2 regions of the Peptoniphilus grossensis genome follow, and region 1 is predicted to be linked to the other one. Evidence: riboswitches for the same ligand, from Rfam matches in the RefSeq annotation. Region 1 holds a riboswitch; the other holds the start of a gene.

Region 1 (7,888 bases):
ACATTTCAGCATCTAAGGCAGAAGCAATAACTGAACCAGTAACATCAGATCCACCTCTAGAAAAAGTATGAACCTTGCCAAATTCATCTAAACCATAAAAACCTGGCACAACAGCTCTATCGTGTTTTGTCAAAATGTTTTTTATGTTTTCACAAGATTTGACAAGGTCTAGAACACCTTCGTTAAATACAATTAAATCCTTCGCATCCACAAAATCATAACCAATGTAATTAGCAAGGACTTGGGCGCTAATAAACTCTCCACGACTAATTACAAAATCGTAACTAGCACCCTTTGCAATTTCCCTTTTAACATCATCTAAGATTTTATCAATATCAATATCTAAAACAAGATCATCGACAATATTTTTAAAAACATTTTCAATGATCTTGTAAACTTCGTTAAAATTCAAATCATGTACACTTAACTCGTGACACATTGCGAGTAGGTCAGTAACTTTGTGATTATTTTTTACACCCTTACCTGGTGCAGACACAACAACATAATTTCTCTCAAGGTCATCTTCTATTATCGCCTTAACTTTTCTCAGTTGAATAGCATCAGCTAGTGAGCTTCCACCGAATTTTACAACTTTCATCTTTTTCTCCTTTTTAATTAGTATAATAATTAGATAAAATTAAATTAAATTTCTTGTTTAGTACAAAAAACAGGAAAAATTAAAAGTAATTTTTTTCGATTATACAATTATTTAGTAAAGTTGTCAATTAATATAGCATTAATTAGGTCTGTGATTTATGAATAATACCTATAAATAGAGAAAATTGAAAACTTGTTAAAGTAAATTCTGAAAATGATAGCTAAATTTTTTTGGAGACTAGAGCCTGCTATGTCCAAAAAACATATAATTTTATTTATAATTTAGAATTATTTGTGTACTTATTGATTCCTAATAAAAAGAACCCAAAAATTTGACATAAAGTTCTCTTTTCTTTGCATATTAAAGTCCTCCTAATTATCATCTTATCAGGAGGACTTTTCATACACAAACTATTTCACAGTCTCTTTTTCTTTCACACCATTTTTAGATAATCACCTGCAAAAAATACATTATGCCTATTTATTATAGATAATTTTTAATTAATTCTTCGTGAGATAGCACATTGTAATATGCTGGCGGAGTGTCTAGCACTGTGTGAGCTCCATAGTTTTTATTTTCTACATATTTTAAAACTGCTCTTGATGCTGATATCATTACTGATGCTGTAAAGTCTGGGTTAGAGTCTAGTTCTAATGTAAATTTATACATTTCACGATTGTTTTCTAGCGTTTCTCCAACTCTTATTACATGGCCTCCATGGGGCATATTTGTGTGCTCTCTTTCAAACTCTTCTTCTGAAATAAATTTTACTTTTGTTTCATAAGGTTTGAAGTAATCTTCCATATTTACTATTTCATTTCTTATTCTATCTTCATCCTTTTTTTCACATACTACATAGCAAAGTCTATTGTGTGTTTCAAAACTTTTGTAGTCCTTTGAGTTTTCTTTAATGTTTTCTATTATTTCTTCTTTTGGAATTGTATATTGAACTGCTCTCTTAACACCTTTAATCCTTCTAACTGCATCGCTATGCCCTTGGCTTACTCCTCTTCCCCAAAAAGTATTTGTATGACCCTTTGTCAAAATTGACTCTGCTATTAGACGATTCAAAGAAAATAAACCTGGATCCCAACCAGTTGATACAAAGGCTACCTTATTATTTTTCCTTGCAATATCATCCATTTTTTCAAAATATTGCGGAATATGTGCATGGTTATCATAAGCATCTACTGTGTTGAAATTTTTTATAATTTCTGGTGCCATCTCTGGTATGTCTGTTGCTGAACCTAGACTTAAAAATAGCACATCTATTTTATCTTTGTACTCCAGTAAATTTTTTATGCTTTCCATTTTATCATCATTAAAGGAATTGCTGTCCCTTCTTGTGAATATTTTCACTAAATTTAGATTTTCGTCTCTTTCTATAAGACCTCTAAGCGACCTTCCTAAATTTCCATATCCTACTATTCCAATTTTCATCTTTTTCCTCTTTCTTGTTTTCTTAATTAAATTCTTATAGAGTATTTACTCCAATATGTCTTTAAAATTATAAAGACCTTTTTCCTTTCCGAGTAAAAACTTGGCTGCTTTTATTGCACCATTGGCAAAAATATTTTTTGACCCGGCACTGTGTTTGATCTCAAGTATCTCACTATCTCCTGCAAAGATAACTGTATGATCTCCATTTATTGTACCTGCCCTTACACTTGAAATGCCAACTTCATTTTTATCGCGCATTTTGTGAAGCTTTGTCCTATCATAAATTTCAGATACACATCTTTCTTTTTTAACTGCATCCAAGAGCATTAATGCCGTGCCACTTGGTGCATCTTTCTTTTTGTTATGATGAGCTTCTATTATTTCTATGTCAAAACCATCTAGCATTTTTGTAAGCTCCCTTACAATTTTCTCCATTACATTTATGCCTAGAGAATAATTTCTCGAATAAATTACAGGTACTTCTTCCGAAGCTTTTTTTAAATTATCCATAGTCCTTTCGCTAAGACCAGTAGTTGCCTCTACGAGTGGCTTTTTCTTTTCTAACGCAAATCTTATTGTATCATCTACTATACTTTTATTTGAAAAATCTATTATTACATCAAAATCTACATCTACATCTTTATAGTTATTATAAATATTTTTCTCTCTATCTTCTTTCTCTGCAAATCCACCTACTACTTCAAAATCTCCATCTAAATTAAAGAAAGTCCTGCCCATTGCACCTGTTATCCCGACTATAAATACTTTCATTTTACACCTAATACTTTCTTTAAATTATCTTTTGTCTCTTCACTTGCCTCAAAAAGTGGAAGTCTAAGTCCTCCTACTTCATAGCCCAATAAATTCATAGCTGCCTTTACAGGAATTGGGTTTGGTTCTACAAAAAGTGCATCATTTAATTCTTTTAAATCCGTTTGAAGTTTAGCTGCTTTTTCTATCTCTCCATCTAAAAACAATTTAGTCATATTGTGAATTTTTTGAGGAAATATATTTGCTATAACAGAAATTACTCCCTTTGCCCCAAGGCTCATAAGTGGAATTGTAACATCGTCATTTCCTGAATAGATGTCAAAATCATAGCCTACAAGATTTCTTACCTTTGCCGCATAAGATAAATCACCTGTTGCATCTTTCATTCCAATTATATTATCTATCTTTGAAAGCTCAAGAAGAGTCTTTGGATCAATGCCCATTCCCGTTCTTCCCGGCACATTGTATAAAAGCATTGGGACATTTACACTTTCTGCAATTCTTTTAAAATGTTCAATCAAGCCTCTCTGTGAAGTCTTATTATAATATGGAGTTACTTGCAAAAGTCCATCTGCACCAGCATCTTCACACATTTTTGAAAGTTCTATACCATGTCTTGTGTCATTTGAACCTGCACCTGCAATAACTGGGAGTCTACCATTAATATAATCTGCTGTAAATTTTACAGTTTCTGCTTGTTCTTCATTTGTCATAGTAGAAGCTTCTCCAGTTGTTCCCACTATTATTATTGCATCTGTTCCCTTTTGCAAATGAAAATCCAATAGTTGTTGCAACTTAGCATAATCTACGTCAAAATTTTCTTTAAATGGTGTTACTATGGCAACACCGCTACCAGTAAATAAAGTCATAATATCTCTCCTTATAAATCAAATTCTCTAATAAACAATTTCATAACTTTTTCTTTAATAACTGTATCTACAATTATCGATACGGAAATTTCCGATGTGGAAACTTGATAAAATTTAATATTATTTGCATTAAGTACATCGAATATCCTTGCAGCAACTCCAGGTTCAGTTCTCATTGCATTTCCAATCACTGAAACCTTTGATACATTTTCTATAAAATTAAATCCATCTCCAATTGAATTAATTGTATCCTTCTCCTCTATTACTGATGTAAAGGAAACATAAACTTCATCTTCAATAATATTTTGATTTATAACATCAATGTTAACTCCATTTTTTGCAAGTTCAGAAAATAAATCTGCAATGCTTTGATTTTCTAATTTTTTATTTACAAGCAAAATATTATCAATTGATGAAACTCCTCTTATAATACTTTTTTCCACATTTTCCTCCTTATCAATTACAGTTCCCAAGACATTACAAGTATTTAGTGCAATATAAAGTTTTACTTCATATTTTTGTGCTAGTTCCACAGCTCTTGGGTCTATTACCTTTGCACCAAGATGTGCCATCTCCATAGTTTCTTCATAACTTATGCTAGAAAGTTTTTTTGCCTTTTTATAAAATCTAGGATCTACTGTATAAATCCCTTCAACATCTGTGTAAATTTCACAATCACATCCAAGCTTAGCTGCGAGAGCGACAGCAGATGTATCAGATCCACCACGACCAAGCGTTGTAGTATCTCCTATCCCATTAACTCCTTGAAAGCCCGCCACAATTACAATGTAATTATCTATAAGCTTTTCTTCAATATATTTTGTATCTACATCTAAAATCTTGCTAAAACCATACCTACCATAAGTTTTAAATCCCGCTTGTGCTCCACTTAAAGATATTGCCTTCTCTCCCAAAGATTCAACTGCCATAGCAAGAAGTGATGATGATACAAGCTCTCCTGTGGACATCAAAACGTCTAGTTCCCTTTTTTGAGGTTTTTTATTTATCTCTTGAGCTTTTTTTATTAAAATATCCGTAGTATCTCCCATTGCAGAAACTACACAGACCACATTATTTAAATCTCTTTTTCTCTTGACTAAGATCCTTGCAACACTCATAATCTTTTCTATACTTGCAACGGAACTTCCTCCAAATTTCATAACAACATTTTTCATAATTCACCTATTACAAATCATTTCTCATTAAATCTTCATATGTTTCTCTTTTAACCGCAACCTTTATCTCATCTGATACAAAAATCATAGCTGGCCTTTCAATCCTATTGTAATTGCTAGACATTGAATAATTATATGCTCCAGTAGATGAAACTAAAATAAGGTCTTCCTCTTCCACCTTTGGAAGCATTATATCCCTTATAATAATATCTCCACTTTCGCAACATTTACCTGCAATAGTATATACTTCTTCTAAATTATCATTAAATTTATTTGCAATAGAAGCTTCATACTTTGCTCCATAAAGTGCCGGTCTTATATTGTCGTTCATTGAACCATCTATAAATATAAAATTCTTACCACCATAGGTTTTTTTAATAATTTCCGCAGTATAGAGTGTGTGCCCTGCATTTGATATTAAACTTCTGCCCGGTTCTATTGTAAGAGTCTTTAGCTTTAAATTATTCTCTTCTAAAAGCTCTTCAATTTTTTTAATATACCTCTTTAAAAATCCTTCAAGTTCAAAGGGAGAATCTTCAGATGTATAATAAACGCCAAAGCCACCGCCTAAATTAAGTTCTTCAATTCTAATTCCCTTATCACTAACTTTTTTTATAAAATTTATCATCTCTTCTGCCTCAGAAAAGAAGGATTCCTCTCTAAAAACTTGTGAACCAATATGTGCATGGAAGCCGAGAAGTTCAAAATATTTTGAATTAGCCACTCTTTCAATAATATCAAATATATCATCCGAAAAAATTGAAAGACCAAATTTAGAATCATTTTTTGAAGTTGTAATATACTCATGAGTATGAGCATCAATTCCAGGATTAAGTCTAATTAATACCTTTTGTTTCTTTTTCTTCTCTTTTAAAATAGCTTCAAGTTTATTTATCTCACTTGTATTATCTATTACAATTTTCCCAACACCAGAATCAACTGCAAATTCAAGCTCTTTTTTTAATTTATTATTGCCGTGAAAATATATTTTATCTGCACTCATTCTTGAATTTAAAATCGTATAGATTTCACCACCACTTACAGCATCAATTGAAATGTCCTCTTCACAAACAACATTGGCAATATATTTATTTAAAAGAGCCTTGGAGGCATATAAAATATTTGTATTGAATTTTTTAGATTTAAAACTATTTTTAAACTTTCTAATATTTTCCCTAAAAAAATCTTCATCTACAATATAAAGAGGTGTTCCATATTTTTCTTTCAAATAACTCATGGAATACTTTCCCAAATGTATCTCATTATCTATCACTTTTAAATTTCCAAATAATTTCATAAAACTCTCCTTAAAACAAAAAAACTATGAGCAAAAGACTCATAGTTTAAATTCTCTTTTGCCCTCAATGAATAGAGCACACTACAAAAGAAATGGGCATTTCTAATGTGACAGTTATACAGATATTCTCTGCATCCCCAGGATTTCTCCTTCGGCGATTTTCCCTTTCGTTAACCTACTCTTAAAAACCGCAACCTCTCTAAACATCGACTATTATTTAATTATCACTTACTATAGCACAGAGCTAATAACTTTGCAAGTGTTTTAAAAATTTATTTGTTTATTAAAATGTAGCGTTACAATTGATGTGAGATCAAATAAAAGAAAAACATCTTAATTTTCAAGACATATTTTATTTCTACAACACATTTCTTATCACATCATACTTTTACAACAGTTAAAAAGTTTTAAATATAAAGATTATAATTAATTGAAGTAAAAAATTCTCTATAAAATATTATCTACTTAAATGAGATATTGGTAATATCCTATAAAATGAGTTATTGCCGCTCCCAACACGAAAAAGTGCCAAATAACATGGCTGTATTGTTTTTTCATCTTGTAAAAAATTGTTCCTACTGTATAGAGAATACCTCCCGCAACTAAGAAAAACAAAAATTCTCTCGGCATTTTTAAAAATATGGGTTTTAATAAAAATATGGAAGTCCAACCCATGGCAATATATAAAATAACGGAAATGGTTTTTTGTTTATCATACTTTCCATAACTTAAAATCTTGTAAATTGTACCTGCAAGAGCAATGACCCAAATAAGTACAAGAAAAAATATCATTTTTTTACCTGATAGAACTGTTAAAATAACAGGAGTAAAGGATGCCGCAATAAATAAAAATATAGCGGAGTGGTCAAAAATTCTAAGAATATTTTTTGCCCTTTTATTCCAAATTCCATGGTAGAGTGTACTTGCCAAAAATAAAAATATAAAAAATGCACCATAAATTATAAAAGCGGGAGTATAGGCATTTCCCTTTTTAATGCAAGATCTAATCATCATCACTAAAAAGACTATCCCTATTCCAACTCCAATAAAATGGCTTATACTGTTTAAAAATTCTACGAAAAACTCTCTATTCTTCTTCATACATTCTCCTTAAATAACCCTTTACATAAAGACTTCCCGAAATTGAGCGAATAGCTTCTGTTAAATAGAGGGATTCTCCCTTATTGGGAATTTCTTCTCCCAAAAACACTAGCCTTATTTGATCTTCCATAATATCACAAAAGGAATCGTAAGCATCTTTAAATTCTTTTCCCTCTAAATAGAGTTTAATTCCCCTTCCAACTTCCTCCATGGTAAAAACTTGCTTTACAAAACTAATTGCAGTCAGTAGAGCTATATGCTCCTTTGAATACCTCTTTTTTACGGGCTTTGGCATGAGATTTTGTTTCACGTAATTATTTATCATTGAAGGAGAAATATCCTTTTCAGATAAAAATGGAGATACTTGGGAAAGCACAATGCTTAGCAATTGATCGTTGTAAATTTCAAAATCGGGAAGTTCATCCCATCTCAGAAGTTTCCAGTTTCTCACTTTTCCAATAATTTCTTTGTCAAGACTTTCAACTAGCTTTAAATTATTTTTATTATCTTCCAAAAAAAAGTTATCTATTTTATCGTTCATATTATCACCACATCTAGTTTATAAAACTAGTATATACCATTTTTAATTTTATTGCAAGGAAAAGGGAAAATAATAAATATGACTTAAACTTAAAGA
Region 2 (7,888 bases), 240 kb from region 1:
GCAATTGCTGCAACAGCACCAGTTATTAACGCAAAGGACGAAGACATTGCGACTTCAATATCCGTAATATTTTTATTTAATATTATCGCTGCACTAATCTTCCCAACCCTTGGCGTAAAACTTGGCATGACTCACACAGGCTTTGGCATGTGGGCTGGAACAGCAATAAACGACACATCATCAGTTGTGGCAGCATCAGGAACTTGGTCAACAATGTTTAATGACGACACCGCACTTAATTATGCAACAATTGTAAAATTAACGAGAACTCTTGCAATTATTCCAATTACTCTTGGACTTGGAATCATAAAATCAAAGGAAAATGCAGAAAAAGTTAGCGTGTTAAAATCTTTTCCAACATTCATTTTATTTTTCCTACTTGCATCAATTTTCACAACTGTGCTTCCACTTCCAGCCTCTTTCTTGTCAACAATGAAATTTTTGTCAAAATTTTTTATTATAATGGCAATGTCTGCAATTGGACTTAATACAGATCTTAAAAAATTAATTTCACAAGGAGGAAAGGCAATAGTAGAAGGTGCCCTTTGTTGGATAGGAATAATTTTTGTGAGCTTGGCAATGCAAAACCTACTTGGCATTTGGTAATTTATTGGATTTTTTAATTTAGAATGCTTGTTTTATTTGGAATTTTTTACAAAACTTGTGAATAAGATTATTTATTTTACTTAAAGCAGTCTTAGAGCTGCTTTTTTAGTAAAAAACAAAAAAATAAAAGCCCTTTCGAGCTTTTTAAGATTTATTAAAATTTAAATTATAAAACCATGGACAAAAATTCCTTTGCCCTCTTAGTTTTTGGATTTGCAAAAAATTCTTTTGAATCTTCGTCCTCTGCTATAACGCCCTTATCCATGAAGAGAACTCTGTTAGATACATCCCTTGCAAAGCCCATCTCGTGAGTTACTACAAGCATTGTAAGTCCTTCCTCTGCAAGAGAACGCATTACATTTAAAACTTCATTTACCATCTCTGGGTCAAGCGCCGATGTTGGTTCGTCAAAGAGAAGAACTTCTGGATTCATTGCAAGTGACCTCGCTATGGCAACTCTTTGCTTTTGCCCACCAGATAATGATGCCGGTTTTGCATCTCTAAAGGGATACATCCCAACTTTTTTCAAAAATTCATCTGCAACCCTTACTGCCTCTTCTCGAGATTTTTTTAGAACTTTAACTTGTCCTACTACACAATTTTCAAGAACAGTCTTGTTGTTAAAAAGGTTAAAGGATTGAAAAACCATTCCCACCTTTGTCCTATAATTATTTATAGAAATATAATCTAAAATATTTTCACCGTGATATTTTATTTTTCCACCATCTGGTTCTTCCAATAAATTTATGCATCTAAGAAGTGTTGACTTGCCTGATCCAGATGAACCAATTATTGAAAGGACTTCGCCCTTTTCAACCTTAAAATTTATATCCCTTAAAACTTCATTAGAGCCAAAGCTTTTTTCTAAATTTTCTATTTCAAAAATATACGCCATCTCACACCTCTTCCTTAACCTCTATTACTTCTGCTGAAGATTGTGAACCGTAAATTTTATAAGTTCCATCTCCATCCATTTTTCTTTCAACGAGCTTCATAATTTGACTTACTGTAATAGTTAAGAATAAATAAATTAAAGCTGTGATAAAAAATACTTCAAAGTATCTCAGATAAGTTCCCGCTGCTGATTTTGAAATAAAGAATAATTCTGAAACGGAAATTACATTTAAAACTGATGAATCCTTGATGTTTACAATAAATTCATTTCCCACTGATGGGATTATATTTCTAACGGCTTGAGGAAGTACAATTTCTGTCATTGTTTGCCAATGAGTCATTCCTATGGAAAGTGCCCCTTCAGTTTGGCCCTTGTCAATAGAAATTATTCCGCCTCTAATTATTTCAGCCATATAAGCTCCTGTGTTTACAGATACGATTATAAGTGCCGAAGGCATTGCTGCCATATTTAAATTAAAATATTGAAGGGAGCCATAATAAAACATCATAGCTTGTACCATCATTGGTGTTCCCCTAATAACTTGAATGTAAACTGTAATTATTGCATTTGCAATTTTTAAAACTGCCCTTTTAAAGGCTGATGATTTTTTATTTACCTTTATTGTTCTTATTATTGCAACTAATAATCCTATTAAAAATCCAACTAATGTGCCAATTACAGCAATTATAATTGTGTTAAGAGTTCCCTCGACAAAGAGGGAACCATATTCCTTTATTAAAAATCCTATCCATCCAAAAAAACTTTCCGGCATCTTATTCTCCCATAATTATTCGCCAAGTGGTTGATTTGCTACAGCTTCTTCCATTATACTTTGTCTTTCTTCTTCAGAAATTTTTGATAGTGCATCATTAACTTTATTTAAAAGTTCATCGTTGCCCTTCTTAACTCCTACTGAAATTGATGTATCTTCTTCTGATGCTTCAAATCCCTTTCCCTTTTCAAATTCTACAAAATTTAAGTCATTGTTTGCAGAAGTTGCAGAAAGTGCGCCCGGTCTTTCAGAAACATATCCATCGATCTTTCCACTTCTAAGTGCAACTATCATTGCTGGAAAAGTTTCAAGAGCTGTGGATTTATTTACACCTTCAATTTGATCAATTACATCGTAGTGAAAAGTGTTAAGTTGCCCTGTTATATTTGCACCCTTAAAATCAGCAAGTGATTTTGCCTTTGCATAAGGCGAATCCTTTTTAACAACTATTACAAGATCTGATGTGTAATAAGTATTTGAAAAATCAATAGTTTCCTTTCTTTCAGCAGTTGGACTCATTCCTGCAATAATTAAATCAATTTTCCCTGAAGTAAGTGCAGGAGTAAGCCCATTCCATTCAGTTTTTACTATTTCAAGCTTCTTGTCCATGGACTTTGCGATTTCCTTTGCGATTTCAACATCGTATCCGCCAGCATATCCTCCAGCTGCAATTGGATAACCATTTTTTTCATTTGTTTGTGTCCAGTTAAAAGGTGCATAATCGCATTCCATTCCAACTTTTAAAGTTCCTGAATCTGATGGAGCAGCCGCTGTGCCTCCATCTCCCTTTGAATTACAAGCAGTTAAAAACATTGTGCTAGCTAAACCTGCAACTAATAAAACTTTTGCTAAATTCTTTCTTAAATTCATAATATACCTCCGTAATTCTCGGTGGCTATAAAAAGTAATAAAAAAACAGTCTGGAAAACCAAACTGTTAAAGATGTCTAATAAAATAAGACAAAGTATTTAACTTTAGATAGCTCCCCACATATTGTGACAGTCATACAAATATTGTTTGCATGCCCAGCATATTAACTTACCATTAATACACTTCGGCGAAATTTCCTTTCATCTTTATTCACTGCATGGTCTTGCTCCAAAAGATTACTGATAAATCCCGCTCCTCTATCGTATTTTTCAATACAATGTATTCAATTGTTTTTTAAATTATATATAGGAGATTTACAAAAGTCAAGTGCTTTTTTATTTTTATTAATTTTTATTAATTTTTATTAATTTCTCCTAAAAATTTGCAATAAATAAGGCCCCTTTAGGAGCCTCATTAAAATTATTTCCACATATCAACTTCAGAAGTTGAGTTTAATCTTTCTCTGTTGTGAGTGTTTGCTGCATCAAGAATATTGTAATAAGCCCAGAATCCTTCGCTTACATCTGAGAATTTATTAAGAGATGAAGTGTTCACATTGTTAAGTGAGTTTTTAGTTGTATTTCTATTAAAAACAGAGTTTAAAATAGTAACAGCTTCGGCTCTAGTTATTTTTGCATTAGGTTTAAATGTTCCATCGGGATAACCTGTTACATTTTTGTTGCCATTTAATTTTTCAATAGCATCCTTTGCCCAGTGATCTTTAACATCTTGGAAGTCAGAAGAACCCTTCTTTTCATTCTTAACATAGCCAGAAATCATTTGTGCAAATTCTGCTCTTGTAATGCTTTCATTTGGTTTAAATGTTCCATCTGGGTAACCACTAATTAGACCCTTTGCAACAACATAATTAATTGCCTTAGAGAACCAGTTGTCATTTGCATCAGAAAACTTTGTTGCAGAGCTTGTTCCAAAATCTGCTCCTCCATTTAACAAAGTAGCAAACATTTGAGCTGCTTCTGCTCTTGTTACATTTGCTTGTGGCTTAAATGTTCCATCTGGGTAGCCCTTAATATAAGCAATTGCCTTAACTTCTTCAACTGCATTTTTTGTAACTTTGTATTCAATCTTTGTAATATCTCCTGCTTCATTTTTTGCTTCGACTTTTATAGTTTCACCAAAGATTAATGCTCTATCTAAAAATACAGTGAATACTCCCGAATTATTTACAGTGATGCTTCCAAGTTTTCTATTGCTTGCATCGTAAACTGTAATTTCGTCCTTTGCATTTGCAGTTCCCTTTACAAGTTTTTGTCCTTCAAGGGCTTCTTTAATTTTAATTTTTTTATTTTCAACTGTTTTTGAATCTGTGTAGAATTTTAAATCATCAAGTTCTCTATCATATACACTTTCGCTTAAAGTTACTGAAAAATATGAATTTTTATCAGTTCTAAAGCTTCCAAGTAGCTTTCCGTCCATGTAAACTCTTACATTTTCAAAAGGATGATTTTTAACATAACCCGTTAAAGTTCTTCCCATAATTCTTAAATCACTTGCATCAACTTTTGAACCCTTGATGTTTTTGTAATTGTCATTTTTAACTTCTACACTTCTTGATTCTTTTGATCCATCTCTTGCTATTACAGAATAAGTTTCTCCTTCTTTAAGATCTACTTTAATTTTAAAATCGCCTCTATTATCTGCATATCCTATTTTTTCATATCCTCTGTCATAGCTATATCCGTATCCATATCCTGAACTAACTCTCTTTATATATATGTCAGCTTTTGCAGAAGTATAACCTGTCAAATATGTTCCATCGTATCTCACATTTGTAAGTGTAATATTATTGTATCTATCATCATATCTATCCCTAACGTCAAAGTTAATCTTAACTTCTTTTGTAGATCCATCTTTAAATTTAACTGTTACAGTTTCTTCATGATTTCCCTTTGAATAAAATTCAAAAGTTTTATTACCAATTATTTCTGCACCATCTGGTAGAGATAGAACTTTACTAGCATCAACTCTTTCTCCCTTATTAATAGTGTAATCACGGCTTGATAGATTGCTTTTATCTGCTTCTCTTTCTTTCTTATTTTCAGCCTCTGATGGAGTTGTAGTTTCAGTATTTGGTGTAGTTGTACTTGATGTAGTTGTACTTGGTGTAGTTGTACTTGGTGTAGTTCCTGCTGCTGGTACTCCTGCTGGTGCTGCTGGTACTCCTGCTGGTGCTGCTGGTACTCCTGCTGGTGCTGCTGGTTCTGTTTGTGCAAAAGCAGATACTGGCATTGACGATACTAATACCCCTGCTAGTGCAAGTGTTAAATATTTCTTACTATATGGTTTCATTAAAGTTCCTCCTAAATAAAATGCTATTTGTATTATATTACATTATGTCATTGAGTTTAAATCTTTTTTGTGATAAAAAAGTGATAAAGGACATTATTTCAACTTAATTAATAATTTCTTAATATTCGTAATACTACCGACATAAAAAGACCTGCCAAAAATAGCAAGTCTTTAAATCTTATTTAACTCTTACAGATAAATCATCTGCATAGACATCAACTATGATTGTGTCGCCATCCATTACATCGCCCTTTATTATCATCTTTGAAATTTTTGTTTCAAGAGTATGACCAATATATCTCTTAACTGGTCTTGCACCATATTGTGGACTAAAAGATGCGTTCAAAATAAATTCAAGGGCAGCATCGGTAACTTCGATTTTAATATCTCTATCCTGAAGTTTTCTTTCAACTTCTTTAATGCTTTGTTTAATAATGTTGTAAATTTCATCTCTTTGAAGCGGTTTAAATAAAACTATTTCGTCAACTCTATTTAAAAATTCTGGTCTAAAGGAAGTACGAAGATCTTGCATTACATTTTCCCTTGCACCTTCAGTTATTTGCCCATCTTTGCCAATTCCGTCAATTAAAAAGTGTGAGCCAATGTTTGAAGTCATTATTATTACTGTGTTTTTAAAATCCACAGTCCTTCCTTGGTTATCTGTAAGTCTTCCGTCGTCTAAAACTTGTAAAAGGATATTAAATACATCTGGATGTGCCTTTTCAATTTCATCAAATAGAATTACTGAATAGGGTTTTCTTCTAACAGCTTCTGTAAGCTGTCCGCCTTCATCGTAGCCAACATATCCTGGAGGAGAACCTACAAGTCTTGACACAGAATGTTTTTCCATGTACTCAGACATATCTATTCTAATTAAATTTCTTTCATCGTCAAAAAGTGTTTCTGTAAGAGCCTTTGCAGTTTCTGTCTTTCCAACTCCAGTTGGTCCCAAGAATATAAAGGATCCAATTGGTTTGTTTTTATCCTTTAGTCCTGCTCTTGCCCTTAGTACTGCATCAGACACAACTTCAATAGCTCTATCTTGACCAATTACTCTCTTGTGAAGAATTTCTTCCAAATTGAGAAGTTTTTCTCTTTCAGTTTTATTTAGCTTTTCAACTGGAATTCCAGTCCATCTACTTACTACATAGGCAATTTCATCTTCTGTAACTTCTTCCTTTACCATGGAAGATTCATCTTTAGTAGATGACTCCTTCTTTTTTAATTCTTCCTTTAACTTTGGAAGAATGCCATATTTTAATTCTGAAAGTTTTTCTAAATCGTAATTCCTTTCGGCTTCTTCAATTGCGTGATTAGTATCTTCAATTTGTTTCTTTAAGTCCTTTGTAGAGTCAAGCTCCTTCTTTTCAGCTTCCCATTTTGATTTTAATCTGTCAAATTCTGCCTTTTCTTCAGAAAGTTCGCCTTGAAGTTTTTTAAGTCTTTCTAAACTTGCCTCATCAGTTTCCTTTTTTAAAGCTTGATTTTCGATTTCAAGTTGCAAAATTTTTCTTCTCACTTCATCAATTTCTGTGGGCATTGAATCAATTTCTGTCCTCAACATTGCACAAGCTTCATCCATTAAGTCAATTGCTTTGTCTGGCAAAAATCTATCTGTAATATATCTATCAGATAGAGTTGCTGCTGCAATTACTGCGGAATCAGAAATTCTTATTCCGTGATAAATTTCGTATTTATCCTTTAATCCACGCAGGATTGCAATTGTATCTTCCACAGTTGGCTCTTTAACCAAAACTTTTTGGAATCTTCTTTCAAGTGCAGGGTCCTTTTCAATATACTTTCTGTATTCGTCAAGAGTTGTTGCACCAATTGCATGTAGTTCTCCACGAGCAAGCATTGGCTTTAACAAATTTGATGCGTCCATCGCTCCATCAGTTTTTCCTGCGCCAACTATGTTGTGAATTTCATCGATGAATAAAATAATATTTCCATCAGACTTTTTCACTTCATTTAAAACAGCTTTTAATCTCTCTTCAAACTCTCCACGGTATTTTGCACCTGCTACAAGTGCACCCATGTCTAGTGAAAAGACAATTTTATTTTTAAGACCTTCAGGTACATCTTCGGATACAATTCTTTGTGCAAGACCACCTGCAATTGCCGTTTTACCAACTCCGGGAGGACCAATTAAAACTGGATTGTTCTTAGTCCTACGAGAAAGAATTCTAATAACATTGCGCACCTCTTCGTCACGACCAATTACTGGGTCAAGCTTGCCATCTCTTGCAAGTTCAGTCAAATCTTGACCATATTTTTTTAATGCATCATAAGTTCCCTCAGGATTATCTGTTGTAACATGTTGATTGCCCCTAATTTTTTTTAGAGCATTTAAAAATCCATCTGCATCAATTTTATACTTGTTGAAAACAGAAGAAGAATCCTTTCCCTTCATGTTTAATAGAGCAAGGTAAATA

What was found. Region 1 has a riboswitch for lysine ahead of lysA (diaminopimelate decarboxylase). Riboswitches for the same ligand answer to the same signal wherever they lie in the genome.
Region 2: another riboswitch for lysine. It lies ahead of BIV18_RS07190 (transporter substrate-binding domain-containing protein); the one in region 1 lies ahead of lysA (diaminopimelate decarboxylase).

The regions. Positions count from the first base shown of each region.
Region 1 covers NZ_MJIH01000001.1:1,720,240-1,728,127, reverse strand. The annotation lists gene BIV18_RS08325 (aspartate kinase) at 1-598, opposite strand, end outside; gene BIV18_RS08320 (diaminopimelate dehydrogenase) at 1,082-2,038, opposite strand; gene dapB (4-hydroxy-tetrahydrodipicolinate reductase) at 2,084-2,809, opposite strand; gene dapA (4-hydroxy-tetrahydrodipicolinate synthase) at 2,806-3,678, opposite strand; gene BIV18_RS08305 (aspartate kinase) at 3,690-4,853, opposite strand; gene lysA (diaminopimelate decarboxylase) at 4,864-6,150, opposite strand; lysine riboswitch at 6,217-6,358, opposite strand; gene trhA (PAQR family membrane homeostasis protein TrhA) at 6,616-7,251, opposite strand; gene BIV18_RS08290 (DUF1836 domain-containing protein) at 7,238-7,792, opposite strand.
Region 2 covers NZ_MJIH01000001.1:1,483,737-1,491,624, reverse strand. The annotation lists gene BIV18_RS07205 (YeiH family protein) at 1-606, shown strand, start outside; gene BIV18_RS07200 (amino acid ABC transporter ATP-binding protein) at 773-1,501, opposite strand; gene BIV18_RS07195 (amino acid ABC transporter permease) at 1,503-2,273, opposite strand; gene BIV18_RS07190 (transporter substrate-binding domain-containing protein) at 2,289-3,143, opposite strand; lysine riboswitch at 3,245-3,411, opposite strand; gene BIV18_RS07185 (S-layer homology domain-containing protein) at 3,564-5,453, opposite strand; gene clpB (ATP-dependent chaperone ClpB) at 5,632-7,888, opposite strand, start outside.